Regions from separate parts of the Solibacillus sp. FSL R7-0668 genome, predicted to be linked through region 1. Evidence: riboswitches for the same ligand, from Rfam matches in the RefSeq annotation. Region 1 holds a riboswitch; the other holds the start of a gene.
The links. Region 1 has a riboswitch for FMN ahead of ribE (riboflavin synthase). Riboswitches for the same ligand answer to the same signal wherever they lie in the genome.
Positions count from the first base shown of each region.

Region 2: linked by a shared signal. The riboswitch ahead of MKX47_RS05960 (ECF transporter S component) and the one ahead of ribE (riboflavin synthase) in region 1 are both predicted to bind FMN.

Region 1 covers NZ_JBBOUU010000001.1:1,626,895-1,643,256, reverse strand. Annotated here, with positions in the region: gene ribH (6,7-dimethyl-8-ribityllumazine synthase) at 94-561, opposite strand; partial or broken gene ribB (3,4-dihydroxy-2-butanone-4-phosphate synthase) at 596-1,180, opposite strand; gene ribE (riboflavin synthase) at 1,193-1,825, opposite strand; FMN riboswitch at 2,014-2,147, opposite strand; FMN riboswitch at 2,314-2,448, opposite strand; gene MKX47_RS07905 (NUDIX hydrolase) at 2,604-3,122, shown strand; gene MKX47_RS07900 (hypothetical protein) at 3,167-3,448, opposite strand; gene MKX47_RS07895 (DUF402 domain-containing protein) at 3,515-4,039, opposite strand; gene MKX47_RS07890 (nucleotidyltransferase domain-containing protein) at 4,097-4,822, opposite strand; gene MKX47_RS07880 (nucleotidyltransferase family protein) at 5,257-5,808, shown strand; gene MKX47_RS07875 (MFS transporter) at 6,615-7,853, opposite strand; gene MKX47_RS07870 (LysE/ArgO family amino acid transporter) at 7,976-8,578, opposite strand; gene MKX47_RS07865 (aminotransferase-like domain-containing protein) at 8,678-10,126, shown strand; gene MKX47_RS07860 (DUF3841 domain-containing protein) at 10,222-10,749, opposite strand; gene MKX47_RS07855 (TerD family protein) at 11,113-11,688, opposite strand; gene MKX47_RS07850 (TerD family protein) at 11,706-12,323, opposite strand; gene MKX47_RS07845 (YceG family protein) at 12,407-14,044, opposite strand; gene MKX47_RS07840 (2OG-Fe(II) oxygenase) at 14,338-14,982, shown strand; gene MKX47_RS07835 (Dph6-related ATP pyrophosphatase) at 15,139-15,813, shown strand; gene MKX47_RS07830 (heavy metal translocating P-type ATPase) at 15,927-16,362, opposite strand, start outside.
Region 2 covers NZ_JBBOUU010000001.1:1,255,051-1,271,412, reverse strand. Annotated here, with positions in the region: gene MKX47_RS05980 (MerR family transcriptional regulator) at 1-314, opposite strand, end outside; gene MKX47_RS05975 (MFS transporter) at 524-1,768, opposite strand; gene MKX47_RS05970 (YitT family protein) at 2,051-2,908, shown strand; gene brnQ (branched-chain amino acid transport system II carrier protein) at 2,957-4,291, opposite strand; gene MKX47_RS05960 (ECF transporter S component) at 4,515-5,090, opposite strand; FMN riboswitch at 5,334-5,510, opposite strand; gene MKX47_RS05955 (hypothetical protein) at 5,621-6,619, opposite strand; gene sigX (RNA polymerase sigma factor SigX) at 6,616-7,149, opposite strand; gene MKX47_RS05945 (ATP-binding protein) at 7,325-9,100, opposite strand; gene MKX47_RS05940 (response regulator transcription factor) at 9,093-9,809, opposite strand; gene ccsB (c-type cytochrome biogenesis protein CcsB) at 9,931-11,115, opposite strand; gene MKX47_RS05930 (cytochrome c biogenesis protein ResB) at 11,112-12,770, opposite strand; gene resA (thiol-disulfide oxidoreductase ResA) at 12,784-13,317, opposite strand; gene MKX47_RS05920 (pseudouridine synthase) at 13,424-14,167, opposite strand; gene MKX47_RS05915 (D-alanyl-D-alanine carboxypeptidase family protein) at 14,317-15,297, opposite strand; gene scpB (SMC-Scp complex subunit ScpB) at 15,310-15,897, opposite strand; gene MKX47_RS05905 (segregation/condensation protein A) at 15,866-16,362, opposite strand, start outside.

The sequences.
Region 1 (16,362 bases):
TTCATAATCCGCTGTAGCCAATTTTTCGCGGTGATAGAAATTAGGAACGAATGCTAAAACTGTTACATCGTGTTGTCCTCTCACCCCTAGAATTTATTTGAAAAGTAGATTTAAGTTCGCCATTTCAATCGCTGAAATCGCGCTATCATAGCCTTTATTCCCGGCTTTTGTACCCGCGCGTTCAATCGCCTGCTCGATATTTTCCGTCGTCACAATGCCAAAAATAATAGGTACGCCTGTGTCTAAAGCCACCTTAGCAATCCCTTTTGCGGCTTCATTGCACACATAATCATAATGCGTTGTTGCCCCGCGTATTACCGTTCCAAGGCCGATTACCGCGTCATATTGCTGTGTCTCTGCCATTTTTTTAGCGATAAATGGCACTTCAAATGCACCTGGTACCCAAGCAATATCGATATTTGCTTCCTGTACATCATGTCGCTTTAAGCCATCCAGCGCACCCGATAATAGCTTGTCATTTATAAATTCATTGAATCGTCCTACAACAATACCAATTTTTAGTTCTGTCCCAATTAATTGTGCTTCAAAAATTTTTCCCATAATATCGCTCCCTTTATACCAATGATTGTGTGATATATTGCGTTAATTGTTCGATTGAAATAAGTTTCATGTCCCATTGTTCAGCCAATTTCTCTAATTGAGGCAGTCTTGCCATTGTGCCATTTTCGTTTAAAATTTCACAAATAACCGCCACTTCCGAACTATGACAAAGCTTAGCCAAATCAACGGCAGCCTCGGTATGACCACGTCGCACAACTACCCCACCTTCTTTTGCAATGAGTGGGAAAATGTGACCCGGCCGTTTAAAATCCTCAGCTACATTCGTTGCATCTAATAACGCAGTGACTGTCTCCGAACGTTCAAATGCACTAATACCTGTCGTCGTTGTTTTGTAATCAATACTTACGGTAAAGGCCGTCCCATGATGATCGGTATTTGTTTCAACCATTGGTGTGAGCGCAAATTTGTCTGCAATTTTTGTACTAATTGGCGTACAAATTAAACCTCGTCCATGCAGCGCCATAAAATTAATATTTTCAGGCGTTGCATGCTCTCCTAACATAATTAAATCGCCCTCATTTTCACGGTTTTCATCATCAACAACAATGATCATTTCCCCGTTTTTAAGCGCATCGATCGCTTCTTGTACTGTATTCATTTGTCCCTCTCCTTAAAATCCATTTCTAATTAGGAAATCGCGCGTCATATTGGAGGATCTGGCTTGTACATGTTGTTTCACATATTTACCAAGTAAATCCGTTTCCACATTGACTTGCTCCCCGACCTTTTTCATTCCAAGTACGGATTGATGATTGGTATGAGGGATCAGTGATACAGTGAGCGTATTTTTTTGTAGCGCAAAAATCGTTAAGCTTGTTCCATCCAGTGTAATCGAGCCTTTCAATATACAATTTTCAAGTAACTCATCCGCTACTGCTAGTTCTACATAAATTGCATTTGAAATAGCCTTCTTACTTTTAATGGTAGCGATTCCGTCCACATGACCACTGACAAAATGCCCACCAAATCGACCGTTTGCATGCATTGCTCGTTCTAAATTAACAGCCGCCCCTTTTTGTAGGGTTGATAAATTGGTAGCATGGAACGTTTCGGGCATCACATCTGCAAAAAAACGCTCACTTGAAAACTTATTTACCGTTAAGCAAACGCCATTAACTGCTATACTATCACCCAGTTGCACATCACTTAACACTTTGGCTGCTTTTATTTCGAGCTGCATCGCATTGGATTTTCTGTTTATGTTTTCAACTATTCCAATTTCTTCAATAATTCCTGTAAACAAACCTCTCACCTCATATCAATCATCATGAATAGTCAAAAATTTCACTTTATTATGTGGATGTCTTTGAAAAATTACTACTTTTCAAACCACAAAAAACCCCGTACGAAATGTGTCGGAGTTTGATGAGAGGTAAAATTGGCATCGTCAAATAAGACTTTTGATTGTATTTTTTCAAAAATCTCGCACAATGCTTCCTTCTCCCATCCAGACTATACTGTCGGCTTTGGATTCGCACCAAATCCTGCACACACAAGGTGGCTCGCGGGCTTAGAGTTACCTCATCACCGCCGATTAGGAATTTCACCCGACCCCGAAGGAAATGTATGAATTTGTGAAATCAAAAAAATCCCTATACACAGGGGTACAGGGATTAAATACATAGCCAAATAAGCCTCATTTTTTACATAAAAAATGGTGCGCGAATTTTTACCATACCAAAATGGGTATAGTAAAAAAGCTTTTTGAACAAAAATTTTCAAAAAGTGCTACGATTCCTTCTCCCATCCAGACTATACTGTCGGCTTTGGATTTACACCAAATCCTGCACACACAAAGGTGGCTCGCGGGCTTAGAGTTGCCTCATCACCGCCGATTGGGAATTTCACCCGACCCCGAAGGAAATTATTTAATTTCACATGCTATTGTAACATATCTTTTGAAAAAGAAAAGTTAATAGTAATAATTTTGCGATTTTATTTTCAATTTGCATGTAAATTCTAACGTTACTTGTAGTATAATAGCACTTCTATTACAAAATTTTACACAAGGAGAATCTTCGATGGAAAATTGGGATGTCTACGATCAACACCGCAATAAAACAGGAAAAATTATTACAAGAGGAAGCGAAATGGCGCCTGATGAATTTCATGTCGTTGTGCATGTATGTATCTTTAACAAACAAGGTGAAATGCTAATTCAACAGCGCCAACCCTTTAAAGACGGATGGCCAAACTTATGGGACGTTTCATGTGGTGGTAGCGCGATTACTGGCGATACTAGCCAACAAGCTGCTGCCCGTGAGCTATTTGAAGAATTAGGAATTACATACAATTTTGAAGCGATACGCCCACAGCTAACCATTAATTTTGAGCGTGGCTTTGATGATTATTATACAATTGAACATGAAGTCAATTTATCAGAACTTGTACTCCAGCCTGAGGAAGTACAAGCTGTGAAATGGGCATCAAAGGATGAAATTATTCAAATGATGCAGGAAGGGACGTTCATTCCATTTTATGAGCATTTTATTCATTTGTTGTTTGATATGCGCTACCAATATGGCTCCATACGGGAATAGGAAAAAGCTCGTGCAGTTGATCACCATGCGAGCTTCCACCCTTGTTATTTTGGAATAATGAAAAAATAACTATCCGTTATTGTATACTCATCGACACATTTTGTATTTTTCACTGTAAACGAAATAGTGGTCTCCGCATACTCTACTTGAATTATTAGCGAATCAAATTGTACATATAACAGTTTCATTTCCTCATTTGCGTAACGCTGCTGTTCTTTTAGACAATTTTTTAATAGCTTTAACTCTTCTGGTGTTGCGTTGCGCCTCTTCTCCTGCCTACTCTGTACTAATCGTGCTTCAATTTGCTCTTTCCTTAACACTGGCATTTTCTCACTACCTTTTGAATAAGATAAAGCTATGCTTCTCATCAAAAAGAGATTACGAACGCTCTTTTAATGGTTTTGATTTTCAAGTTTGTATACGAATTGATAAGATTGCTCTAAAAATCCATCGAAAGGAAATTCCTGATGATGGATTTTCTGAAGCAATCGTTCTTTCGAAAGTATCGCTTGCTCAATAACAGCTTGCGGGTAATTAAAATGTTTCAGATTATGGTCAAATTCATCCTCATCGACAACTTCCCACGTACCTGCTCGATTGACAATATCGATATCTAAATCAACAAATTTCACTACATTATCTTCAATCATCGGGGGCATACAAATATTGCAATAATATTGCACCTCGCCACTTCTTTCAATATCAATACAAACCGTATACCATTCATTTTTCGGGATAAATTCAATGGAATAATTGTCGTATTGAAACTCTTTGCCTTTCGTATGATGGATTAATTTTCTTCCTGGAGTGCTATATGCGATGACATAATTCTCATTTTGCTCAATGATAGTTGACGTCCATTCATAGTGCAGTTTCCCACCGTATTTTAGTACTTTTATAGCTAGGGACTTTTTCATATAATTTCACCTATTATTAATGTATTTTTTGAAAACTTATCATTTTGTTTTAGCGTGTTATCGTATTGCTTTCCCCATCGAAAAGCCCTCAAATAATCTTCCTCCATACGGTTCTAATACATTATCTACAAATACAATAATTTGTGTTTTGTCTTTCGTTTCATAATATAAATTAAATGCTTCAAAAAATTGAAATGCTAGCTGTTCATCATGTGCTTTCAATAAACGAAATACCCATTTAGAAGTTCCCACCCACTTACCATTTGCTCTTAAAATAAATTCACTAACAAGCTCTGCTAGCCTATTCACAATAAAAAGTTCTTCATGGATCTTTGTACACCCTATAAAATCATCCAATACATCTGTAATAAAATAGCGCTTGGTATCCATTGTTTGTAATGACCACTGCTGTGGACCGTTTTCTAAAATTTTCTGTGCGTGCTTTTTTATTGGCTCAACAATGCCATCATCTTTTATAACCATTCCTTCTACGAGCATTTTCTGTAATGATGGTATTGCCCTTTCATAATCCATAGTCAAATACTTTTTATATGATGTTAAATTATGTACAAACACTTCAATCGGCCATTCAAACTCAACAAATGATTCCCGATAAGAATTTTTCACTTCCTTATCGAAAATAACAATATCTAAATCAGATGTTGTAGTCGCTTCACCACGAACGACGCTACCTGCAAGTAACGCTGCTTGGCAGTATGAAAAATACTTTTCTACAAATTGGCTAGCTGCATTAAGCGGCTCTAAACTTTTGTTATTTTGCATAACTTTCCCCTCTCATCTACAAGCATAATCCGGTACTAAAATAAAGACGGGGGCATGATTATTGAATCTTATTTATCCAAAAGCAAAAGAATATAACTACCAGCACAAACAAATAAAGCAATTTGAGTAATTACATAAATTGAAAATTCAAATCGAGTTAATTTTCTTGCTCTCTTTGTTTTTATAAAATGTCTATAATAATAGATTGCGCATAGGAGTAGGACTACTGCTGATAGTTGATAAACATTTTCCAACAGGTTAACCAAAAAATCATCTCCCCAAAATATCAAAATCGTTTTAGCCAGTTAGTATCCACTTCAACAAAAGAGCACTTTCTCCTTCTTAAAATAAATAATTCCTCATTATGTAAAAATTGCTTTATCATTATTACAAGTACAAATATTCTAATGATAGTATTACAGGAGGCTAAATGAATGAAATTCGAATCAGAATTAATGAATCTTTTGGAGTCGGATAAAGCTCTTTTCTCCATTTTGAAAGCAGTAGAAACGCTAAATCTAAATGATTGTTGGATAGCTGCAGGCATTATTAGGAATAAAGTTTGGGATACATTACATAGTATGCAAACTGAAACCAACGATATTGATGTCATTTATTTCGATGAAAATGAACCATCAATTAATGCTGAAAAAATATTGGAAGCTAAGTTAAATACCATTATGCCCCATCTACCTTGGTCCGTAAAAAATCAAGCTCGTATGCATATAAAAAACAACTTACCACCTTATCATAGTTCATTTGAAGGCGTCGCGAACTTCCCTGAAACACCAACGGCAATTGCTGCTAGAATTAATCAAAATAAAATCGAAATAATGGCACCTTATGGATTACAAGATTTATTTACTTGTCAAGTAAGACCAACGCCAAATTTCACAAATAATTCACCTTTGCACCCTATCTTTTTAAATAGAATTCAAGAAAAAAACTGGGGACATACATGGAATAAGTTACAAATCATTACTTAATTGCGATGAGATTTTCATAGGAAAATGTGGATTGTATATAAGAAAGTGAAGAAATATCATCATTACTTGAGTTGGTTATTGAGGAATTGTTAACTTTTTCAAAGAAGGATAGCTAATTTCCATATTACTCAAAACGAGCATTTTTCAAAACAAAAATAGATAATTGAGTGTGTTTTTCTACTATGATTGTTTTTTATAGGAAAGGTTTTAAAAAAAATTTTGGGAAATCAAACGTATAATTTTAATCAAGATAACTTTAATCTGGAAAAGGATTTATTTTAACACAATGATAGTAGGATATTTTATTCGAAGAGCTAACTTTTGGACAAAGTTACATAATTGAAACAGCGCCATATTTTAGCCAAAACCGCTGCCTCGCGATAGCGCTAGCGGCAGCATTGAGTGCTTTTCATTTTATTAGAAGTTATATTTTAGTTTGGCGGGCCTTGCATGCGGCATTAAAGACAGTAGTAAAGGGAAATTCTAAAACACCTTTTAGAATTTCTCTTTACTCCCCGCAGAAGCAGGGTTCATACTCCTGTCACTTCGTTTTCGTCGCAAAATGTCATGCTCCTGTCGCTACGCTTTCGTCGCAGTATTTAAAGTCAGCCTATACGTTGCTGACTTTAAATATGCTGTCATGCCGTAGCCCGCCAAAAAGAAAACATACTGTACTTAATCCATTTATTGTTAGTAAAATTGCTCGATGTAAGTTCTTATATAAATAATGTTCCACTATCTGTGCGATTGTGGAACATCTCAAGTAGAAATATTAAACGATAGTACAAATCATCAATTCTACCTTTTCACCTTCTTTTCATAATCCATCCAACCAACAAGAGTAACGTTAACGAAATCAGCGCGCCACTAATTGACAGCAGCCCATAGCTCGTTTTAGCAACAATAAGCCCTGAAAGTAAACCTGCCGCTGCACCCGAAATCGCAATGAAAACATCAATTGTCCCCTGTACTTTAGCCCTTTCTGCAATCGTCGTATGATCTACAATTAACGCCGTCCCACTAATTAAACCAAAATTCCATCCCAGACCTAATAAAGCTAATGCAATAATAAGTAAAAGTAATGAATCAGTTGGCGCATAGGCTGCAAGTAATCCAGCTGACACTAATGTAATCGCAGCACCAATAATCATCACCGTACGTCCGAACTTATCTACTAGAACGCCCGTAATTAATGATGGGAAATACATAAAGCCAACATGGAAGCCAATGACTAAACCGATGCTTGTTAAGTTATGCCCATGATGTGTCATATGAATGGGCGTCATCGTCATAATCGCTACCATGACTACTTGTGTTAAAATCATGACAGTCGCACCAACAATAATGCCGTCTTTTCGTTGCGCTTGCGAAGAATCCATTACCATCGCTTGGCTAGAGGACTGATTTTGCTCTAACTGTTTGGCAATTTGTAACGGATCTGGTCGAAGCATTAAAAATAATGTTAAGCCCGCCAGTAAATAGGCAAACATCGATAAAATAAAGGGTCCTGCTAAAGCTGGCATATGTAAACTTTCCGCTACGTTCCCCATTGTGGAAATTAAGTTTGGTCCCGCAACTGCACCAAAAGTCGTCATCACCATCGTAGTACTAATCGCTTTTGCGCGCTGCTCTTTCGTTGCTAGATCTGTTCCTGCATAACGTGCCTGTAAGTTCGTGGCTGTCCCCGCACCATACACAAATAAAGCAATAAATAACAGGATGAGGTTATTTAAAATCGCTGCAAATATGACACCAAGTGCGCCAATGCCACCGACAAAAAAACCTGCTGACAAACCGATGCGCCTACCATATTTTTGTGAAATCTTACCCACCGTATAGGCGGTTACTGCAGACCCTAATGTAAACAATGCGGTTGGAACACCTGAAATTGAGCTATCCCCCGTCATTTGTTGTACGAGTAGTGCACCAACCGAAATACCCGCGGCCAAACCAGCACCGCCAAACATTTGCGATATGCTCACAACGACTAATACTCGTTTATACAATTTTTGGAGTGCCTCTCTCGACATTTCTTGAGTAGCCATTCTTCTCACACTCTTTTCTATGTAACGATTTGTTAGAATAGGTAAAGATTAATCAACCATTTCCTATTTGTCAATTTCTTAGGATATAATAGGTTCTTAGATACATAATCGAGTATGGCGCATTACATAAGCCCAATCGCTAAATAAATTGCCATCCCCAAAATAAAAATCGCTGAAAACTTATTAAAAACGGTCATAATAACCAATTGATTGCCGAATTTTTTTATACGAGAGCCGGCAATCATTAGCGCGAAAAACCAAAGCCACGACACAGCAATACAGGCTACAGTAAATAACACCAGCTCGTAGCCACTATATTTTAAAGCACTTGTACCAATCACTCCGACAATATCTAATATTGCATGTGGATTGAGTAGCGACACTGTTAAGGCAAATAAAATTTGCTTCTTCATCGGCAGTGCATTCGCTACATTTGCTTCTGTCGGCGTAGCTCGCCAAATCGAATAGCTCATATATAGCAAAAATAGAATCCCCGCTACCATTAGCATCATGCGAAGTCCCTCATACTGTAAAATAACGAGCGATAATCCATACACCGCAAGTAAAATAAGTACGGAATCACAAATAGCAGCCGTTAATGTAGCCGGCAATGCCCTTACAAGACTCGGCTGTGTTGCCCCCTGTGAAAAAATAAAGACGTTCTGCACGCCTAAAGGTAAAATTAAACCAAACGCTAAAATCACACCATGTAAAACTACTTCCATTCAACTCACTCCATTTCCCTTCTACTATAATTCGCTTTATAATAAAAGAAAACGACCAATTGGATGGCTATTTACCCAACCAATTAAGGGGGCTGCATTATGACTTGGAAACCAGACAAACAGCTATCAGTAACATTACATACGCAAATTGTCGATTGGTTCACCGCACAAATTACAAGTGGCGATTTCACTCCAGGGATGAAATGTCCACCGCAGCGTGTATTAGCGCTACAATTTGAGGTGAATCGCAGTACCATTAATACCGCTATAGAGGAGTTAAAGGCAAGAGGGCTCCTTGAAACTCGAATTGGTGCGGGAACATTTATTACAGAAAATCCATGGCAGCCGATGCTCACACATCCAAAATGGAATCAACATATCGAAGCAAGTGTACATAAACCAAATATTGATACGATTCAGCTCATTAATGACTATGAACAACGACTGGATATGATTCGTATCGGTACAGGTGAGCTGTCGCCCGAGCTATTACCGACAGCTCAGCTCGAACATTCATTACAAAAAATTGTTTTACAATCTAGAGCCATTGGTTACTCAGAGCCTCAGGGAAGTAAATCCTTGCGCGAAAGCTTATGTATTCACTTGAAAAAACGCGGCATTGAGACAACACCACGTAATATTTTAATTGTTTCTGGCGCACTACAAGCCCTTCAATTAATTGCGCTTGGATTATTAGAAAAGGGTTCGGTCGTTTTTCATCATAAGGCTTCGTATTTAAACTCGATTCATCCGTTCCAGTCTGCTGGGATGCAAATGGTTACAGTGAAGCCTCACAAGCAATTAAAACAAATTTTACAAATGGCAAAGAGAAATCGCCAAAGTCTTTATTACGCCATTCCTACGCTTGATAATCCAACAGGCCGAAACTGGTCTACGGAAGAAAAAACAACGGTATACGAGGCATGTAAGGAGCTATCGATTCCTATTATTGAAGACGATGTGTATTACGAATTACTTTTTGAACAGACCGAGGAACAGCCATTAAAGGCACTGGATCAAAATGGGCAAGTTTTATCGATTGGCAGCGTTTCAAAAACACTAAGCCCCGGACTACGCATTGGCTGGATTGTTGCCCCTGAAGCAGTAATTAAGCATTTAGCAGATATAAAAATGCAAACGGATTATGGTTCTAGCGCATTCTCCCAAGAGATTGTGACCTATTGGCTGACATCTGGCTTGTATGAACAGCATCTAGTGCAGCTTCGTAATCAATTAAAGCAGCGCGCAAAATTTGTTGAAGACTTACTCGAACAATACGTACAAGACATCGCTAGTTGGGAACAGCCAAAAGGTGGCTTTTATATATGGCTCCGATTCGATAAACCTGTAATAAACAAGGCACTTTTTTTAGAATTACTGCAGCATAAAGTGCTTATCAATCCAGGCTATATTTATCAGCCAAATGATTTTCATCATCTCCGTTTTTCTTATGCCTATGCAACCTTCGAACAGCTAGAAGAAGGCATAAAGATTTTAACAACGCTAGTCCAGTCAAAACTAACGCATAGCGATGAAAAAAACGGATGAATTTGCATTCGATGAGCTACCGCCTGTCCAGCGCTACGATGCCCTACGCCTGGATATGCGATAGTTTTTGAGTTATCTGCTAACCTGCAAGTACTCTATCTTGCTTTGAATTCCTTCATCACATCGATTTGACCTGTCTTTATTTTTCCTGTTACTCCTTGTAAATGATGCGGCTCCCCCCACATTTCAGAAGCCTTCAATTGATTCAGCTCAAAGATTAGCTCCCAACTTTTTCGAATTTCCTCCAAATTATAGACTTCATCATCTTCCTCCTCCAAGCTCATATAGCTATTATTTAACACCATATGCCATGCTTGAAAGTCACTCAACAAAACAGTATTGAAATGCAGCTCGACCATTAAAAGAACCCCTTGCTCGCCCCTTTCTAAATAACCAGACTCTCGCAAATCAGGTCGTTCTGTCCATAGCCAAACAGGATATTCCCCTCCATAATGTGGAATCCGTTTTTTCATTTGCGCCATCATCCAGTGATAGGGTTCCTTATAATCCTCATCAATAAAGGAAAAATCCCCTACCAAATAGCCTAATTTTTGCGCTTGATCCCACTTCGCTTTCGTTTGGATTGTCCAATAGGTTGTCAGCTTTTTATTTTCTGTAGCCATTATGTATACCACACCTTACTGTTAAATTATTACGATACATTTTATAGAATGTTAACTAAAAAATAGGGTAAACTAAGAAATAATTCAAAATAAAGGGGATTTTTGGGCGTTCGCAAATAAAACTCAAAAGTCGGAAATATCTCCTCACATCATAAAATCGAGCTCACCGCCGCCAGTCCATATTATACCAATACACTAAAAGAATGGAGTGGGTTCTATAATAATCTCGAGTGCATTTCTTGAACGAAAAAATCGACCACATAGCATTTCAGCTCCTTGTGGTCGATTGCTGTTATTCGTTCAAACTTTTAACATTTCCTCACCAATATACTTGGTCAAAAAATAGTCTTTAATTTTTATTACTTACCCTACTTGTAAACCAAAATCATTACATAATGCCGCTAAGCCGCCTTGGTAGCCAGAGCCAATTGCGGCGAATTTCCACTCACCGTTGTGACGGTATAATTCGCCAACAACAAGCGCTGTTTCGATTGAGAAATCTTCTCCTAAATCATAGCGGATTAATTCTGCTGATTCGTTGAATACACGAATAAATGCATTTGAAACCATGCCGAAGTTTTGACCGCGGGCTTCACCATCATGAATCGTAACAGCAAATGAAATTTTTTCGATGTTGGCTGGCACTGCCTGTAAGTCAACATAAACAACCTCATCGTCACCAGTTCCAGCACCTGTTAAATTGTCGCCTGAATGAACAACCGCGCCATTCGCTCCTGTTGTATTATTGTAAAAGACAAAACCTTCTGGACCTGATACCTTACCATTTCCTTCTAATAAGAAAATTGAAGCATCTAAATCGAAATCTTTTCCGCCATCATATTTATTCGTATCCCAGCCTAAACCAACATTTACCTTTGTTAATCCTGGGTTTGACTTTGTTAAATCTACTTTTTGACCTTTTGCTAATGAAACGACCATGTTCATTTCCTCCTCAATTATGCTTGATATTTTTTAATAACTTCACTTAATGAATTATCCTTTGTGCCTGTACCAATTGCAGCGAATTTCCAATCATTTTCATGTCGATAAATTTCGCCTGTAATTAATGTTGTTTGACCTGAATAATCATCAGATAAATTATATTTTAATAATTGCTCATTCGTTGACACATCCACCACACGAATAAAGGCATTGTGAATCATACCAAAATGCTGCTGACGTTCTGCAGCTTGGTAAATATTCACAACGAAAATTAAACGATTATACTCTGCTGGAATCGACTTTAACTCAATGACAACTTGTTCGTCGTCCCCTTCACCAGCACCTGTTAAGTTATCGCCTGAATGGGTAACTGCCCCGTTTGCCCCGCTTAAATTTCCAAAATAGATAACATCCTGCTTACCTGATAATCGGTCATCTTTTAAGAGAATCACGGAAGCGTCACAGTCAACATTCGCCGCTTTTGAGCCACCCCCTCCAAATAGACCACCGAATAATCCACCGCTCGACTTTTGTTGAACGGGATCCCAGCCTAGCCCTACTCTAATTTTATTTAATCCTGCATTGCCTTTTGTCAAATCAACTCGTTGACCCTTTTGTAAATTAACTGTCATATCGTATCCTCCTGGTAGCTATGATTGTACAGCCTATTGTTAGTTTATAGTTTTTATATTGAGAACTCAAATAATCATTTCCATTACTTCAATTTTTTTGAAATACGGTCGAATAATGTTTTTATGTCTAGTTTCCGTTCTATTGCTTCTTTTACTATAGGGGCGTTTAGCGTTTTGTTCAGTGTTTCATCAAAGCTTATTTTTTCGAGACGATGTGTATGAAGCAGCTGCTCGGTAATATAGTGCTCAATACTACGCGAAGCACCTGGGCTACAAATGACAACATCAAACCCTAGCATGCTCGCAAACAATAACAGCACGGCATCTTGACGTTGCATTTGTCCGCTTCCTTCTTCTTTAAAAATAAAGATCATCGGGTTCAAATAACTATAGTCAAATTGCTGATACAGCCGAATCAATTCTTCAGGGATGAGCATCAGTTGCCCAAATAAATATTGTGCTTGCTCTGCTTTCGTTTGCTGCGGTAATGGTTTAATATAGTCGCCTTCAATTAACCGAATCATTGTATTGGCCATATTGCGCTGTGCCCCAATTGGCATATTTTTGCACGGCCATATTGATAATTGCATGATTTTTTCTACATCTAATTTCCCATTCGTGCTCGCATCGCGCATATGAAACTGCATATTGCTTTTATGTAGCGGAAGCAGCGGGAAAGAAGTTGCCACATAAGTCATTTTTCGCTCATATAGCTTACGGATTTTACGTGCATAATCCGCCTGATCCAGCGATACCCCTTCTATTTTCGCAAATAGCACGGGTAAATAAACAATGCCTTCCTCTTCTTCAAAACCATCTCGTAAATACAAATGAGCATCCGACAAAATGAATAATTCATCATACGTTGTATTTAATAGTCGTGTTCGCGTTTCATGCTCTGCGTATTTCCACGGATAATTCAATGCTGAATGATTGTACAAATGCTCATTTACTTGCTCTGATGCGCGCGAAGTAATCGTTTGCACGCGCATTGGCTTATCAAATGGAAAATCGAAAACCGTTCCTTTATTCTCAAACACTTCTGTTAAAATATCCGTAATGCCAAAGGGCTCAAAAATATTTTCACCATCCGGCTCAAATACGACAAGGTCACAGCCAAATAAGTATAAGAAGTATAAAAAATACACTTCACTTTCCTTCGCCGGACCATACCACAGTACGCGCGGCATCGCAGACTCAAAACTTGCTTGCTCCAGCCATTGTGGAAAATAATGATTCGACCATTTTACAAAGTCTAAAAAGATTCGCTGTAGCTGATTACTCTTAAGACCCGGATAACGAATTTGCAGAAATTCTAGCCAGCTTTGCAACGTATTCACAAAATGATTTCGATATGGCGTGTTCATCAATGGCAGTAACTGTTTCCCTGCAAAAAACGCCATAAAACGATTAATCGAAATCGGACTTTCACGGTGCATTTGCAAAATATTAACAATATCCGTGCGCATTTGGGGATCAATTATTTTCGGCATATTATGAAAAAGTAGCGTCCACCCAATTTCTTTAGTAGTTAGACGATATAAATACTCCTGCATATCATACTCACTATCGTAAATTCCTAAAATTTGCTTTGCAACACGTGTATATTGTAATTCCCCATTCGTTTCTAAAAAAATTGGTCTTGTATGTAATTTTGTCGAAATGATTTCTTCCCATGTTTTTGTATTGTCCATAAAATCATGTGGCTTAAATCGCATCATTCCCTCACTCCAGTCTACAAATCATCAAACTTTTTTGAGTCTATTATAATATACGATTCAGGTCCTGTTTAGTTTCATTTATCGTAATAAATTTTATTTTGTAGCCTTAACCTAAAAATCAACCACACTGCCAATTACCTGTATTGGCGTTTTGAAGTTTCCTTTTCGTAGTTACTTTAATATTTACCTTCTATACAATACTCCGAAAAGAATTATAAAAAATAATTGCGGTATAAAAAAAATATATGATAAAATGTTAATGTGATAATTCCAAAAAAAGGATAAGGTGATTTATGAAGTTGGTACCAGAAAATAAAGAGCAAACAATTTTTGACCATGTAGGAAATAAAATCATGACAGATAGAGAGATTGCGGTTGTCACGCGATTTGAAGAACCATTGATTGTGGTATTAGACAATGTATTAAGTGATGACGAATGCGATGAACTCATTCGCATGTCTAAAGATAAATTGAATCGTTCGAAAATTGGGGCTACCCGTGAAGTGAATGATCAACGAACAAGTAGTGGCATGTTTTTTGAAGATAGTGAAAATGACTTGATTGCTACAATTGAAAAACGCATCTCCACGATTATGAATATTCCGATTGAACACGGTGAAGGTCTTCAAATCCTTCAATATGAGCCGGGTCAAGAATATAAAGCTCATTTTGATTTCTTTTCATCAACGAGTAAATTAGCAAGCAATAATCGAATCAGTACACTTGTGATGTATTTAAATGACGTCGAGCAAGGTGGCGAAACCTATTTTCCAAAACTAAATTTATCCGTAACCCCAAAAAAGGGGATGGCGGTATATTTTGAGTATTTCTATACAGACCAAAATCTAAACGAACTAACATTACACGGTGGTGCTCCTGTTATTGCCGGCGAAAAATGGGTAGCGACACAGTGGATGAGAAAGCAGAAGGTGCGCTAAGTATAGGAGGCGAACATTAGATTAGATTAAATAACACAATCACGAAAACGAGCTGTGTCCAATCCAATGGAACCGCTCGTTTTTTTATACCCTATACGAATAAAGAAAACGATCCCTATGTTACAATCCATATAGATAAGATAAAGGAGATTCACTATGATGAAAAATATTCCCTTCGTTGCTTCTTGGAGTGGCGGAAAAGATTCTGCACTTGCTTATTATAAAGCACTATCAATAGGAATGATTCCTAAAAAAGTGCTAACAATGTTTGAAGAGGAAGCGGAAATTTCCAAGTCACATGCCATTCCTTTGAACGTCATTCAAGCACAAATTGCGCGTTTAGATGTACCGCTCTTGATCAAGCCTGCCAGCTGGAGCACCTACGAAACTGAATTTATCGATGCAATGGATGCCTGTCGTGCACAAGGGATTACGCATGGGGTATTCGGGGATATTGATTTGGTGGAGCACTTAAATTGGGTGCAAACCACTTGTGCCAAATCGGATATTGTTGCCGTTCATCCGCTATGGAATATGCCGCGCCGTTCTGTAGTTGAAGAACTGTTAGAAGTTGGCTTTGAGGTTTGGATTATTGTCGTCAATACAGCGATGATGCCAGCCTCATATGTAGGAAAGCGATTAACAAAACAATTAATGGAGGAGCTCGAAGCAAACGGCATTGATTCATGCGGCGAAAATGGGGAATTTCACACCATTGTTGTCGATGGCCCGATTTTCTCCTCGCGTGTTCCAATTACAATTTCTTCCCCTATAGAAAAAGACAATTATGTATTTGCTCCGGTCCTTCTACAAGAGGAAACGGAAATTTAAATTGGGTGACGAGTAGCCACGCGCTAGCTTCCAACCACAGTACAAAGGGTCTACCCCAGAATAATTTCTTGAGTAGACCCTTTTATTATTTTGATAACGTGACAAGCTACTACTTATTTCTCAAGCTTCACTCGTTGTAATCTTAATGCGTTTAATACAACAGATACCGAACTAAATGCCATCGCTGCACCTGCTACCCAAGGAGCTAGGAATCCTGCTGCGGCAATCGGAATTCCGATCACATTATAGGCAAATGCCCAGAATAAGTTTTGCTTAATATTGCGCATTGTTTTACGGCTCATGAGAATGGCATCGGCAATACTATTTAAATCGCCTCGAATGAGTGTAATATCTGCTGCCTCCATGGCAACGTCTGTCCCTGTTCCAATCGCCATTCCAATATTGGCTGTTGCAAGTGCCGGTGCATCATTAATTCCATCTCCGACCATCGCCACCTTTTTCCCTTGCTGCTGTAATTTTTTCACTTCCTCTGCTTTACCTTCTGGAAGTACCTCAGCGATTACCGCATCAACATTGACTTCTTTACCG
Region 2 (16,362 bases), 370 kb from region 1:
TCCTCGCGTAATATGGAGCGTAATTCTGCATCCGACATTCCAATAACGTCAGAATTTCTAACATAAGTATTATTTCGCATCGCAAACACCTTTTTAATGCCCGCCATATTAATGCCTTGTTCTAGTAATTCTCTAATTTCTAGTAACGCATCGATATCATCTAAAGAAAACATCCTCCTGTTCCCTTCTGATCTGGCAGGGATGATTAGCTCGTGTTCTTCGTAGTAGCGAATTTGTCTAGCCGTTAATTCGGTTAATTGCATGACCATGCTTATTGGCAATAACGGCATTGCTCTTCGAAACTCTCGACTCATCAGCTCGCCTCCCTTTCTTGATTATTACTTTAAAGCAACGTAAGATAATTTGTCAATTTAATGTTATAAAAACTAACATATTGTTTTTAGATGGATTTCATCTCAGTTTTCGAATGTTTTTCAGAAATATTCAGCTGATTCACGTGAGATTTCTAAACAAAAAAAGCCATTTACTATATGATTACACGTAGTAAATGGCTTTCCATTGATTATTCTGTTTTCATCGTTGGTTTTCCCGCTTCAATTAATGCCTTGCTTAACTTGATACAGACAGTGACAATTAACATCGCTACACCAGTCCCAATAAGAAGCTGCTCAACAGAAACAATATCCGCTAAAGGCCCGAACACTAACATCCCAAGCGGCATCATCGACGTCGAAATCATCCCAAATACACCAAATACACGACCCAAATAATCCGAATCCACTTTTTCCTGTATGATCGTCATCGTTGGTGTGTTGAAAATTGGCATCGATAAACCGAAAATCCCCATTGCTACTAAGTACAATGTAAAAATTGGTAACACACCTAGTAGAATGGTACAAATACTCATGATAACTCCAGCAAACATCATTGTGTAAATGCGGTTCTTAAAGCCACCCCAAGCAGCAATAATCCCACCACCAATCATCATCCCGACTGAAAAGGCAATCTCAATCGCCGTTAAACGCCAAATATCATCCCCAAATGTTCGCGTCACTTGTAGTGGCGTTAAAAATGCAGCGGGCGCCATCATGACAAACAACAGTGCAAAGAATACAAAAAAGCTTTTTAAAAATGGATGCTTGCGAATATAGTCAATCCCCAATTTAAAATCTTGTAAGTAACCAATTGGTTCATTACTCGCTGCCTTTTTATGCAACGGAATTTTTAACAATGTAACAATCACAACAATCGCAATTGCAGCAGTAATTACGTCAATAAAAAAGATTACTTGCATTGTCGTTAGAGTCAACAGCGCTGCACTAACCATTGGCGAAACAAACATAATGATTGCCTGAATCGTGCCATTGATACCATTCACACGCATTAAGTGCTCTTCTGGCACAATTTGAGGTAATATCGCACTGACAGCAGGTGTTTGAATTCCCGTACCAAGTGCCCTAATCACCGCCATAACGAATAATAACCAAATCGAGTCATAGCCCATCAAAAATAAGATAGCCAAAATCAATGTCGATACAGCAATCATTCCATCCGCATAAACAATCAATTTTTTACGACTATAGCGATCTGCCCATACACCCGCTACTGGCGACAGTATAAATGTCGGGATAAAGCCACAAATAATATAAATTGTCATCATCATACCGGATTGTGTTGATAGCGTGATATACCACATCATTGCATATTGTACGAGCGATGAGCCAAATAGCGAAATGGTTTGGCTACTTAAAAATAATGTAATGTCACGTTTCCAAGTTAAATTGTGTACCGCATTTTCTTCTGTCATGTTAAATACCTCTTCTCTTCTCGCACTATTCCCTTACTTTATTTTATCAATGCACCATCTTACAATACTATATTTTATTGTTCATAAAACATTTTTTACCAGAGAAATTTTGAAATAATCGATTCTTTCATTCTAGTTCATTTACCAAAAATAGGTGTAATATCAAATAATTCTTATCCGTTTTCTTTTTTGAGCATAAATTCCCGTCATTCAGAGCAACAGAAAGAAATCACCTCGGTATTCATGTATAATTATTAGCAGGAGTTGGTCAGGAGGAGATTTATGAAAAAACATCAAATATCGAAATCACTTACACAAAAATTTTTCATTATCCTAGGCGGATTAATCGCCGCTTATGGTTTAGAGGCTGTTTTAATCCCAAATAATGTATCTGATGGTGGGGTTACAGGAATTAGTATCGTAATATCACAACTAACACCGCTTTCACTCGGGATACTAATTGCTGTACTCAATATTCCATTTATTTATTTGGGGTATAAGCAAATTGGTAAAAGTTTTGCCATTAATTCCGTTATCGGGATTATTTCCTTAGCAATCGGTACGTCATTAATGCACCATGTTCCTACAATCATTAAAGGAGATGCGCTTCTTGTAACGGTTGCAGGTGGTATTATTATCGGCTTCGGTATGGGGATTGCTTTACGTAATGGCGGGGCATTAGATGGGATTGATATGCTTGCCGTCTTACTTTCTCGTAAGTTACCATTCGGTACAAGTGATTTAATCTTATTTTTAAACTTCTTTGTCTTCATTATTGTCGCTACCGTATTCGGCTTCAAAGGCGCATTATTATCGGCTATCGCTTATTACATCGCATCTAAAGTCATCCTAATTGTAGAAGAAGGTTTAAGCGGTTCGAAATCATTTAAAATTATTACTACCGAACCGGTCAATATGGTCGAAACGATTCGCGATCGCCTTGGTCGTAGCGCAACGATTAATACCGTTCAAGGTGCTTATTCGAACCAGGAATTCAAAGAAATTACATGCATTATCAACCGTATGGAAGAAAGTAAAATGAAAACAATTATCCGCGAAATTGACCCATCAGCATTTGTAACCGTTTATGAGGTAATCGAAGTTAAAGGCGGGAACTTCCAAAAACGGGATGTACATTAATCCCTCAAAAAAACAAGCGCGAACGTATCCATCCGTTCACGCTTGTTTTTATTTAAATAATGTTATCAAATAACCAATGACCGCGCCCACAATAGCAGGAACAATCCATCCTAATCCAATCGAATAAAACGGCAACAAATCGGCATAAATCTCCGCTAAACTCGTTAAGAAGCCTACTTCAAAAGCCGGCACACTTGCCACTAATGCATTGTAGCCATCAATTAAACTAATAAAGAAAGTAAATAACATCGCCACCGCAAATACCTGCTGCTTATATTGAAATAGCGGTCCTACTAACGCTAATATAATAAGCACAATTGCAAGCGGATATAAGAACATTAATACTGGAATCGCATACGTAATAATATTCGTTAAGCCAAAGTTAGCAATTGTAAACGACACCACGCAAAGAACAATGACAAACGTTTTATAACTAATTTTCGGAAACACCTCATGGAAAAATTCACTACAAGCTGTAATTAACCCTATACTCGTCTTCAAACAGGCAAGCACGATAATAATCGCTAATAAAATCGCCCCATACGAACCAAAATAATGATCCGCTACTGCTGCGAAAATTTGTCCACCATTATCAAACGTACCAATCACCGTCACACTAGAGGCACCCATATAAGCAATCAACCCATAAATCAGCATCATTAAGGCCATGGCAAAAATACCTGATTTCCACGTTGCTTTGGCAATCTCTTTTTTATCCGTGATGCCTGCGCGTTTAATCGCATTAATGACGATAATCCCGAATGCCAGTGACGCAAGGGCATCCATTGTATTATAGCCTTCTTTAAAGCCCGTCATAAACGCTTCGTTAATATAGCTACCCGCCGGCTCTACAAAGCTCCCCATCGGCGAAAATAGACTAATGCTAATTAAAATAAATAAAAATAGCAAAAACGCCGGAGTTAAATATTTCCCAATCACATCCATCACTTTCGCTGGATTCAATGAAAAATAAAACACGATAGCAAAGAACACAAAGCTAAAGACCGCTAGCCAAATTTTCATTTGTGACGGATCAATAAACGGTTCAAACCCTACAACGAATGGCACTGTCGCTGTACGTGGAATCGCAAAGAACGGACCAATTGTTAAGTAAAGCGCTAATGCAAAAACTACCCCAAATAACGGATGAACTTTGCCCGCTAAATCACGTAGGCCATTACTTCCCGATAGACCAATCGCCAATATCCCTAAAAACGGTAAGCCGATTGCCGTTACTAAAAACCCTGTTAATGCTAGCCAATAGTTCGTCCCGGCTAGCTGCCCCATTTGAATAGGGAAAATTAAATTTCCTGCCCCAAAAAACATACCGAACAGCATCGTACCAATCACTGCGTATGTTGAAAATGGTATTTTTTTCTCCATTTCATTCGCTCCTATGATGTTTTTCTATGTTGTCTAATAATGTGAATATATCGATTCTTTCAACAATAGTCCTAATAATAACAGGCTATCGCATTGAATTCAATAGCAATTTGTTATTATTAACCGCTCTTACTACAATGCTATCCACCTATTATCAAAGGAATAACAAAAAAGCTATAGCATACAGTAGGTTCCTGTATGTCTATAGCTTTTCATCTGTTTATTAAAGTGAATATTGTTTACGTTGATTTTCAATCCATGCGCGCATTGTCCGATAAAGCATTGTGACCACAACTAACATAATGATCCCTTTGACAATGTTAAATGGCAAAATCCCTAAAACAATCGTTTCATACATATTATATTCAAAGCCTAGTAAATACGTGTAAAGTGGTAAAAACGCGACATAATTTAATACCGCCATACCTAGTGACATGACGACAGTCGAAACAACTAGGCCTGACATTAACCCTTTCACTGAAGGGAATTTTTTATAGATAAAGTACGCTGGTAAAATGAATAATACACCTGTCGCAAAGTTGGCCATATGACCTACTGGAATTCCCTCTGGCGTACCAGTATAAATCCAATCAAGCACATTTTTTACAAGCTCGACGATAATACCAGCTACCGGTCCCATTGTAATCGCCGCAATTAATGCTGGCACATCACTGAAATCGATTTGTAAAAACACTGGGAACCATGGTAGTGGGAAATTTAATAGCATCAATACGAATGATACCCCACTAAGCATCGCAATTGTTACGAACGAGCGTAACTTTAAACTTCTTTTTTGCATTTGCACTCTCTCCTCTTTGCTGATTCAGTCTCGCAAGAAGAAAGGACGATCCACACCATCTCATGAAAAAACCCTTATGCAAAATAAGCATAAGGGAGAAATAGGCACACTTAAATAAGAGTCTATTCGCATGTTTGTAGTCTATCATTCTTTTTGCGTACACAAAAAGAATAGCACCCATTTATATAAGCGGATACATTGGTACTACAAATACGCGACATTTTCATAAAATGACGACCGTACCTTCATCTTCTCCCATCCAGACTCTACTGTCGGCTTTGGAATCACACCAAATCCTGCACACAAAAATGTGGCTCGCGGGCTGAAAAAGCTTTGACGCAACGTCCTCCAAGTGAATGGTCAGAGGTTGACACTTTTATTACCGCCGGTCGGGAATTACACCCTGCCCCGAAGATGAATCAATATGAAATTTTCGTAAAGTATAAATAACTTTACTACAATTTCTATTATAAAATAAAAAACGGAATTGTAAAGCCCTTTGCTTACAATTCCGAGTAAATTCATTTGAATTATTGAAAGTTATGAAATACAATATTGGCGGCAATCGGCTTTTCTAAAGGGCTTTTAAAGTCAAAACCACTCCAATTCTCTTGCACAATTTGCTCAAATTTAATTTGCTTATTAAAGCTTGCCGCTGTTAAAAGCATGCCTTCAATCATCCGCATCGCAGCTGTTGGCTCAAATTGCGTTAAATCCAGTGGCTGATCAAATGTAATTGTGACGATATCTTCATTTACATCTGTATGAAATGTCACTTCTGGTAAAATGACCGTTTGATAGCTTTCATTTACTTCAATCGTCATATTGCTCAATGCATCTTCAACGGTTGAATAGCTCATATGGAGATTCGGACTTAAATAAGAGGAGCCATCTTCTTTTTGATAGGCAACATAATTATTTGAGCCCTGTTGATCTTGTAATGGTTGATAGCCGCTAAAGCCTAAAGCCGTTTCATCTATTTGTGATGCAAATGCTTCATATAATTGCTGTTTCGTTGGATGCTCTGTACCCGTATTATTGACGACGACCTCATTTGGAATTAAAAAGCTTACGGGTATACTTTCTGCTCCATCCAATAAGCCTACTTCAAATAGGGTAACCCCTTCTAATTGCGATTCGTACACAAGTGTTTGCTGTGCCGCTGCATCGAACACTGCTCGAGTTGACATCACTGCTGATTCATCGTTAGCCATTTCTGCTTCCATAGCTTCACTTTTTGATTCTATTTTAACTTCATCATGTGCACGATTATCCATTGAAATGGAGTTCTGCCCGATAAATTGAGCGCCTACTACTACTAAAATAAATAATGAGGCAATCGAGGCGATTAATGGCGTCCAGCGAATCCCTCTTCTCGCTGATTTTTGCTGTTGAGGCGGTTGTTCATTAAATACCCCTTCATCGATTAAGCGCTGTAATACTTCATCTTTTGTTCGATGATCGGTTACTTTTGGTGCTTGTTTGAAAAGGTTTTCTAAATCTTCTTCTTTCCACGGCTCTTTGTTCATAATGAATTCGCCCCCTTTCCATCTTGCTGCTCCATTAGTAAGCGTAAATTCTTTAAAGCCCGATGCTGTGTGGTTTTCACTTTTCCTTGCGTCCAGCCTAGTATTTCAGCAGTCTCCTGAATTGACAACTCTTGTATAAAACGCATAATCACGACCATTTTTTGATCGCCTGTACATTGCTCAAGCGCTTCTAGCAGCTGTCTCATTTGTTCACTAAATTCAACAGACTGTTCAGGTGATGGGCTAGATGATACGAGCTGCTCCGTCTCCCAATCAAAAGCGGTAAATGCATGTTTGTCCCGAACTTGCTTTTTCCGAAAGTAATCGATCGCAACATTTTTTGCGATGGAAAAGAGCCAGGTTTTCTCACTGCTTTTCCCTTCAAAGCGATCATAGGCATTCAACACCCTTATATAAACTTCATGTGAGAGATCCTCAGCAGCTGTGCGGTTCTTCACTAGATAAAACAAAAAATTAAAAACATCTTGATGATACGAAGCGTATAATCGATGGAAAATGGATTGTTGCACCCATCCCACCTCCATTTCATTAATTTGTCGTTTCAACACTATAAAAGTTACATTCTGCATTAAGTTTATCGTAATTATGGTAAGTTTTATAGATATTGAACGATAAAAAATTAAATTCACCATTCAATTATAAATGGTGAATTTAAAAAGTAGCATTCATTCAACTACCACGTATTTAATTAAGCGGCAAATGGAATGTAAACGTCGTGCCTTGTTGTTCTACGCTTGTTACGGCGATTTTTCCTTTATGTGCTTCTACGATATTTTTAGTAATGGCTAAACCAAGACCTGTACCGCCTTTTGAACGAGTGCGGGCTTTATCCGCTTTATAGAAGCGTTCAAATACATACGGTAAATCATCTTGTGGAATCCCTTGACCCGTATCGCTCACTTCGATTTTCGCAAAGCCTTGCTCTTCTGAAATTGACACCGTGACCGAGCCATTTTGTGAAGTATGACGAATGGCGTTATCGATTAAATTAGTTAGTACTTGTTCGATACGGTCTTCGTCTATCGGGATAATCGTTTCTTTTGGAATTGTCGTTTTAAATTTCAAATCCACCTGTAGTTCCTTCGCACGCTGGTCGAATTTATGGGTCATCCGGTCAATGACCGAAACAAGTGGTACATCATCTTTATAAAGCGTCATATATCCCGATTCCATACGAGCTAAATCGAGTAAATCTGTTACTAATCGGCTCATGCGCTGCGATTCATCGTGAATGACACGAATCATGTCATTCCGTTCTTCATCAGATTCCACAACACCATCTATAATCGCTTCCGAATAACCCTGTAGCATCGCGATAGGCGTACGCAATTCATGTGAAACATTGGCGATAAAATCAGATTTTAACTTTTCGAGCTTTGTTTCTTCCGTTTTATCACGAATGACTGCAACCGCTCCACGAATCGACTCTCCGCTGTAGAGTGGACTAATGGAAATACTGTAATAGGATTTGCCAATTTCTAGCTCTTCTTCAAGCTGATCTTCAAAGCTTAACACATGGTCAAGCATACGATAAAACTCAACTGGAATCGGTTTTGAGCTATCTAAACCGGATGTCACAAACCATTTTTGTAGCATGCGCTCTGCAGGTGGGTTGCTTACTAAAATCGTCTTATCCCGGTTAAACGTAATCACCGCATCGGACATTGAGGTTAAGACACTCGACAATTGCTCTTTTTCTTGATTGATTACTTCTAAATGATGCTTCAATTGGCGTCCCATCTGGTTAAATGCGACCGCCAACTGACCGATTTCGTCATTTTGCTTTGTATCTAATTTCGAATCAAAGCGCCCCTTCGCCAGCTCAAAGGCATGTTCGCGCATTTTTCGTAGCGGTAACGTAATTTTAGAAGATAAGAAGAAAGCAAAAATTGTTGTTAGTACAAAGGCGATAGCCGCTGCGATAAAGACAATTTTGGTCGTTTCCTTACTTGACTGGTGCAGTGCGTCTGGATTTTTGTAGATAAAAACCGCGCCATGTGTTTCTGCCTCACTCTTTAAGGGGAATCCAAGCACGATGTACATGCTATTTTTATCTTCATGGGTGTTCGATGGCAGGGATAGTTCTTTTACAATCGGCTCATTGGTAGCGTATACCTGCTCAAATGCCTTACTTGAAATTATCTTCTCCTGAATGGCTTCTTTGTTGACGCCCTCCTGAACAGAATAAAGTACTTCATCGGAATTTTTGGCTATGAGCACATTCGTTGTTTCTGTTAATAATTCAGAAATAATGGCAAACTGCTTTTCGTCTAATTCATTATGATCTACAATGCTCACGATGGCTGCCGCCGTTTGACGCAGGGACATTTCGGATTGTTCATTATTATATTGCTGTAATAGCTCTAACATAAAAATCGTAAAAATAAACAGGACAAACGAAACGAGAAGCAAAATGGTTCCCCATAGCTTCCCGACGATACTTGTTGCTATTCTAATCATTCACGACCTCGAACTTATAGCCGACGCCCCAAACCGTTACGATCATTTTCGCCGCATTTTCAGAAACACGATTTAATTTTTCACGTAAGCGCTTAACATGCGTATCGACCGTACGTAAGTCACCAAAGAAGTCATAATGCCAAACTTCTTTTAATAATTGCTCACGGTCGAATACTTTGTCTGGCGATTTTGCTAAGAAGTAAAGTAACTCATACTCTTTTGGTGTTAAGTTAACTTCTGTGCCATCAGCTGTCACTCGGTGCGCATCATGGTCAATCGTTAAATGTGGAAACACGACTAAATCCTTTGATGACGATGCATTATTTACTGGTGAGAATACAGCTGAGCGGCGTAAAATGGCTTTTACTCGTAGCACAACCTCGCGTGGACTAAATGGTTTTACAATATAATCATCCGCGCCAAGCTCGAACCCTTGTACACGGTTTGCTTCTTCACCTTTTGCTGTAAGTAATACGATTGGGGTCGTTTTCTTTTCACGTAACTCCGCGCATACTTCTAGTCCATCTTTTTCAGGCATCATAATATCTAAAAGAATACAGTGATAATCTTTTTCCATAGCCATTTCAAGCGCCTGTTCTCCATTTTCGGCCTCTTCAACAAAATAGCCTTCACGTTCTAAATACATTTTTAGTAAGCGACGAATACGATCTTCATCATCAACAATTAATACAGATATATTTTCAGACACTGGTGTTACCCCTTTCAAAACTCTGTTTCTCTTTCTATTGTACCTGTTTGAATGGCAATTGAAAAGAAAAGCTCGACCGAATAAGGAAGAACTTTTCTAAAAATATGATATTTTGTTAATTTTATGCGTATGAATGTAAACCAGCGATGACTAAGTTTACAACAACTAAGTTAAAGATAATAATGACAAATCCGATTACTGTTAACCAAGCTGTTTTCTTTCCTTCCCATCCTTTTGAAAGGCGTAAGTGTAAGAAGGCTGCATAGAATAACCACGTAATAAGTGCCCATACTTCTTTTGGGTCCCACCCCCAGAAACGGCCCCATGCTTTTTGTGCCCAAATCATCGCAAAAATCAGCGCTCCTAATGTAAAGATTGGGAAAGCAATTAAAATCGCACGATAAGCAATTTCATCTAATAAAGTAGAGTTCACACGTTTTACTAATGGTTGCAGCATTACTGCCACTTTTTTGCGGAAAATTAAACGGATGAAACCGTATAAGATTGTACCAAAAAGAACAGACCATACAACCGTCGTTAATTTACGGGCATCAATTACTGCTGGTAATTCTATAAGTGGCGTCATTTTATTTTCTGAAAGCTCTTTATATTCATTCATCCCAAATAAGGGAGGCATTGTATAAGTTGATTTGCTTACTTGATCTAATGTATCAACATATTCAAATTCCGCTTTGTAATCCATCGCGGAAAAAGTAATGGTTGCAACAATAAAGCCGATGACAAGCACACAGCAGAACATCACTGTCTCTAACCAAAAGCTTTCTTTTGATTTTTTCGTCATGTCGACATTTTTCAATAAATAAGCTAAACCAGCAACCGCACTAATGGCAAAAATGGATTGAGCAAATGCGGCTGTAATTACGTGAATCGTTAACCAATGACTTTGTAATGACGGTACAAGTGGACTTACCTCACTTGGGAACATCGCCGCATAGGCAATAATTAATAACGCAATTGGAAGTGCCACTACGCCTAGCACGGAAACTTTATACATGAAGTAAAGAACGATAAACGATAGCACAATAAACATCCCAAATGCCGTCGTAAATTCAAACATATTACTTACAGGAGCATGTCCTGTATAGATCCAACGTGTAATGAAGTAACCTAATTGCGCTACAAAACCAATGATTGTTACGAAAATTGCGATTTTACCAAATTTGTCTGCACGACTTGCTGCAGTATCATTTTTTTCTTTAATCGCACCCGCAAAGAAAAATGTTCCGATTAAATAGCAGATAAACGCAACGTACAACAAGTTACCGCTTAAATCGATTAAACTCATAAGGTTTTACCATCCTTTTCTATTTCAGCATTTTCATTATTTTCTAGTTCCTGTTGATCCACATAGTGTGGTAAATGGGCATGGCTCGTTAACGCATCCAAATCCTTCTTCATACCAAACCAGTTTTTATTCGTGTGGGCCGCTAAACGCACTGTACCATCTGCCAGTTGTTCAATCCAAATACGGCGGTGATTCCAATATGAGCCAATCGCTACACCAATCATGAAAATAATCCCCCCCACAAATAGCATTGGGATCGTTTTATCATAGCGAACCATTAAACCTGACATATTACGCATTTCTACGTTTGCAAACTTCATTTTATAGATATTTTCTCCATCTGGTTCAAGCGTTTGCTGAATCGCTACAAAGCTTGTTTCTCCATCTGGCGTTTCAGGCGTATACATTTTGAAGATGAAGGCTGGGTTATTCGGTGTTTGTGATGCTGTTTGTGGTACACCCTCTTTAAAGCCTGAGAAGTCAGGGTAGTAGCCCATTAAGCGAACTTTCGCACCATTGCCTAAATCATATTCATCTTGTGGATTCGCTAAATCGATGCTAATTTGACCAAGTGATTCGTCTGTTGCTTTATTCGACAAATCAAATATCATCGTTTTTAACTCATTTAAGCGATAATCCATTTGATAAACTGCATATCCCTCATGCTTTAATGGATGGTTCACTCGGATTTCATAGCTTTTCACTTCTTGTAAATTATCCGCTTGTCCTGGAACGGCATCGTCTGCCTGCTTATACAAGGTTACATTTGTTTGATAGTTTTTCGCCATCGTATTAACCCCTTGCTTTAGCTGCTCTCCCTGTGGATCATTATCATAGGTTTCTAATATGAATTTTTCATTTTTTAAGAAATAACCGTCCATGCCTGGAATCGCACGTGTTTCACCTTCACGTAGCCACATCGATTCATCGACGTAAAAGCCCGGGACTAAATGCAACATTACGCCCACGATAAAGACGATTAAACCAACGTGATTGACATAAGCACCATAACGAGAAAAGCGCCCCTTTTCAGCCATGATAGCCTTATCTTCACGACGCACATTGTATTTTAACGCTTTTAATTTTTGTTCGACTAACTCTAACGTCTGCTCTTGCTGCTCAGTAACAGCACCGTTTGCTACAATACGCTGACGCTTCATGAAATTAATATGTCGTTTTACTCGTTGATTTGTTAAAGATTTATGTAACGGGAAACCTCGGTCGATACTGGCAATAATGATGGACACACCTAACATTAATACAAGTATTTGGAACCATAGGGATGAATAAAGATCCGATAAACCTAAAGCATAGTAAACTTCACCGAACCAACCATAAACATCTGAATAATATTGCTTCTTTTCTTCCTCAGTCGCTACACTTATGTAAAACTCTTGAGGCAAAATCGTACCAATCGATGCTGCTATTAAATTGATGATAATGAGTGAAATCCCAACTTTAACGCTTGAAAAGAAATTCCAAATTTTATCAATTACTGACTTATTATAAGTTTTTGAACGGATGGCTGTTCCTTCATAGCGCATGTCTGCAATTTTTTTGCCCTTTTCCTCTTCTGTTAGAGGGGAGCCACATTTTTGACAGAGCTTTGTGCCTTCCAGATTTTCATGCCCGCATTCACAAAGTATTTTATTCATTGCGTAAAAACTCCTATTCTGGCTTTATCGATTCTAAATATTGAATGATTTCTACCTCGCTCATTTCACCTGTTATTATACGATCAATCGTACCATCTGGCTTAATAAAAATCGAAGTTGGCAGTGGCCCGATATTATAGGCTGTGAATACACTTTTTGTTTTATCGATTGCGACGGGGAAAGTCATGCCCATATTCGTCACATATTTTTCTACTTCAAATTCGGATTGCGCAAAATTGACAGCAATAATTTGAACGCCCTGCTCTTTAAAGGGTTCGTATTGACGTTCCATTGCGGGGAATTCTCGTTCACAAGGCGCACACCATGTACCCCAGAAATTTAACAAAACACCTTGTCCTTTATAATCTTTAAGGCGATGTTTTTCACCATTTAAATCGATTACTTCAAAATCTGGCGCCTCTGCACCAGCAGCAATGATTTCTATTTTATCTTTCGTTATGGCGGCGTATACAGTATATCCAATGGCGATCGCTAAAATGACAAGAATCACACCGCGCATAATCGAACGTTTTTTCTTTTGTTCCAAAACAGGAAAACCTCCTTCCTTTTCACAACTTCTGTTGCCTATTATAGCAAATAATTACAAAATAGAAATTGCTTTATTTTGAATCCTTTATGAACGTTTCCACTATCTATCTATTGGAATCAATTTTACCTGTTTCCGCTAATACACGTAATAATTTAACTTCGTGCTTCGTTAACTGACGGTATTCACCTGGTGAAAGACCTGTTAAATCAAGGAAAGCAAAGCGTTCACGTTTTAATTTCACGACAGGTGTACCAATCGCTTCAAACATACGACGTACTTGACGGTTACGACCTTCATGAATGGTAATTTCACAAATGGCTTTGCCTGCTTTTTCATCGAAACTTGTCATACTTACTTTCGCTGGTGCTGTTTTACCATCTTCTAGCTTTATACCACCTTGTAGCTTCATTAAACCTTGCTTTGTTGGTACGCCCTTTACACGTGCGATATACGTTTTGTCGATTTTGAATTTTGGATGGGTCATTAAGTTTGAAAATTCCCCATCATTCGTTAATAATAGTAAACCTGTTGTATCATAGTCTAAACGTCCTACTGGGAAAATACGTTGATGTACGTGCTTTTTAAAAATATCCGTTACGGTTTTGCGTCCTTTGTCGTCCGTAACAGCTGAGATATAGCCACGTGGTTTATATAATAAGAAGTAAACTTTATCTTCTTTTTCTAATTTCACGCCCTCAACTTCAATTTCATCTGAATTAGAAACTTTTGTTCCAAGTTCTTTAATCACTTTTCCATTGACCTTTACTTTACCTTCTACGATTAATTGCTCTGCTTTACGTCGTGATGCAACACCTGCGTATGCAATCACTTTCTGTAATCGTTCCATAAGTTCACCTCATTGATTGATAATTCGCAAATAACGCAAGCTTCTCAGCGTACGCATTCACAGTTTTTACGTTTTTGATTATGTCATACTTCGTTATATTAGAAAAGAGAATATGCTTTATCTAGGTTCATTGCTATCCTCTGTGCCGCTTAACGAGACTTAATTTGTACAAGTTTGGAAGCGACAACTTGCTTACCATCCAATACGCGCCACGCAGCCCGAGTGGATTTCGGATGCCTAGAGACATATAAGATATGCTGTAGCTCCGACTTTTCGCCTTTTCGCATCAGCATTTCGATTGGCTCTTTTACTTCAACAGTTAGGCCATTTGTTTTGTATATTCCTCTTTTTACAATTACTTCATTCGAAAAATTCGCATCAATATAATTTGCCAATTCCTTATGAATAAACCAATCATTTCCTTCATTCAATGTAACGACTACGAATGATTTTTGTTCCCGTTTAAAAAAAGTAGCAAGTGTGCGACTTGCTACCTTTGTATAACCTGTTTTTCCAGCGATAGCCCCTACATCTTCATGCAGTAAGCGATGCTTGTTTTTCCAAGTCATACCTTGTGAAAAAACTTTTGTTGAAGCGATTTTTTGAAATTTTTCATTTTGCATCGCGATTTGTAGCATTTTCGCTGTATCATAGGCAGATGATAAATGCTTTTCATCATGTAAGCCCGTTGGATTGGTGAAATAAGTGTTGTTCAATTGATAGGCTTGTGCTTTTTCATTCATTAAACGAACAAAACCTTCTACAGAGCCCCCTACATGCTCGGCCAATGCGGTCGCTGCGTCATTGCCTGATTGCATCATTAAACCATGCACTAAATAGTCAATTGTATAGGTTTGTCCTTGTTCTAGATAAATGGAAGAACCTTCTACTAAAGCTGCACGATTGGAGACATACACTAAATCTGTTAGTTCACTTTGTTCTAGCACAATTAAAGCCGTCCAAATTTTTGTTAAGCTCGCGATTGGTAAGCGCTCGTGTTCATTTTGTCCTACCAATGTACGACCATTTTCAGCATCAATCACGACATAGCTTGCTGAGGCAGCATTTACTTGAATAGAATGAAAACCAAAGAACAGCATCACAACTAAACTTACAATCCATTTCTTCAACGGGCCACTCCTTTAATTTTGATTAAATGTTTCCTGGAATTTCGATAAAAATAAATCCGTCGGTTGTTCCTCTTCTGCATCCACATCCTCTGGCAAGGGTGGAAGCTCTTGAATATTTTTTAAGCCAAAATAATTTAGAAATTCCTTCGTTGTCCCATATAAAATAGCACGGCCGGTTCCTTCTGCTCGTCCTACCTCTTGAGCTAATGCACGCGAGACGAGGGTTGCAATAGGTCGCTCACTTTTTACCCCACGTATATCCTCTATCTCTGCACGAGTAATCGGCTGCTTGTACGCAATGATGGCAAGTACTTCTAAGGAAGCGGCCGTTAATACTTGGTTCGTTGGATTTTCAATTAATTTTTTCAATGTATTGGCGACATCGGGCTTTGTTGTTAATTGATACATCCCCGCCAGCTCTTTTAATGTGATGCCACGTGAAGCCTCCTCCTCATACTGTGATTGTAGCTCACTTAGCCCTGCCTCAATATCCATTACTTCTACTTCTATATATTGGGCAAGCTGTTTTGCTGTCATTCCTTCATCGCCAGCTACGAATAATAACGCCTCAATTCGGCTCAATAACTTGTTCGAATTCATCGTCAATTTCCTCCTTCTTCAGCAATAGCGATAAGTCATCAAAGTTTTTTTCTTGTACCACGAAGACAACTTGGCGCTTCATCAGCTCCAACAATGTTAGGAATGTCAGGACAAGCATCGGTTTGTCATCGGATTCGAATAACTGTGAAAACATCATTTTCCCACCGGAATGCTTTAAAATATTGACGACCGTATGCATTTGTTCCTTTACTGAAATTTCTTGACGCGCGATGCTTGTTGATAGTGGTTTTTTCAACTGCTTGCGACGCATTAATTTTTGAAATGCGCTTAACATATCATACACATTGACATTTGTATCGAATAATGTCAGTTGTTCTTTCGGCATATACTCCGACAAATCAGCAGGAGCCTTTGTAAATACTTGCCCTCGTTCGCTTTCAAGCTCTTGTAATTGAACAGCGGCTTCCTTGTATTTTTTGTATTCAATTAAGCGTGCTACTAATT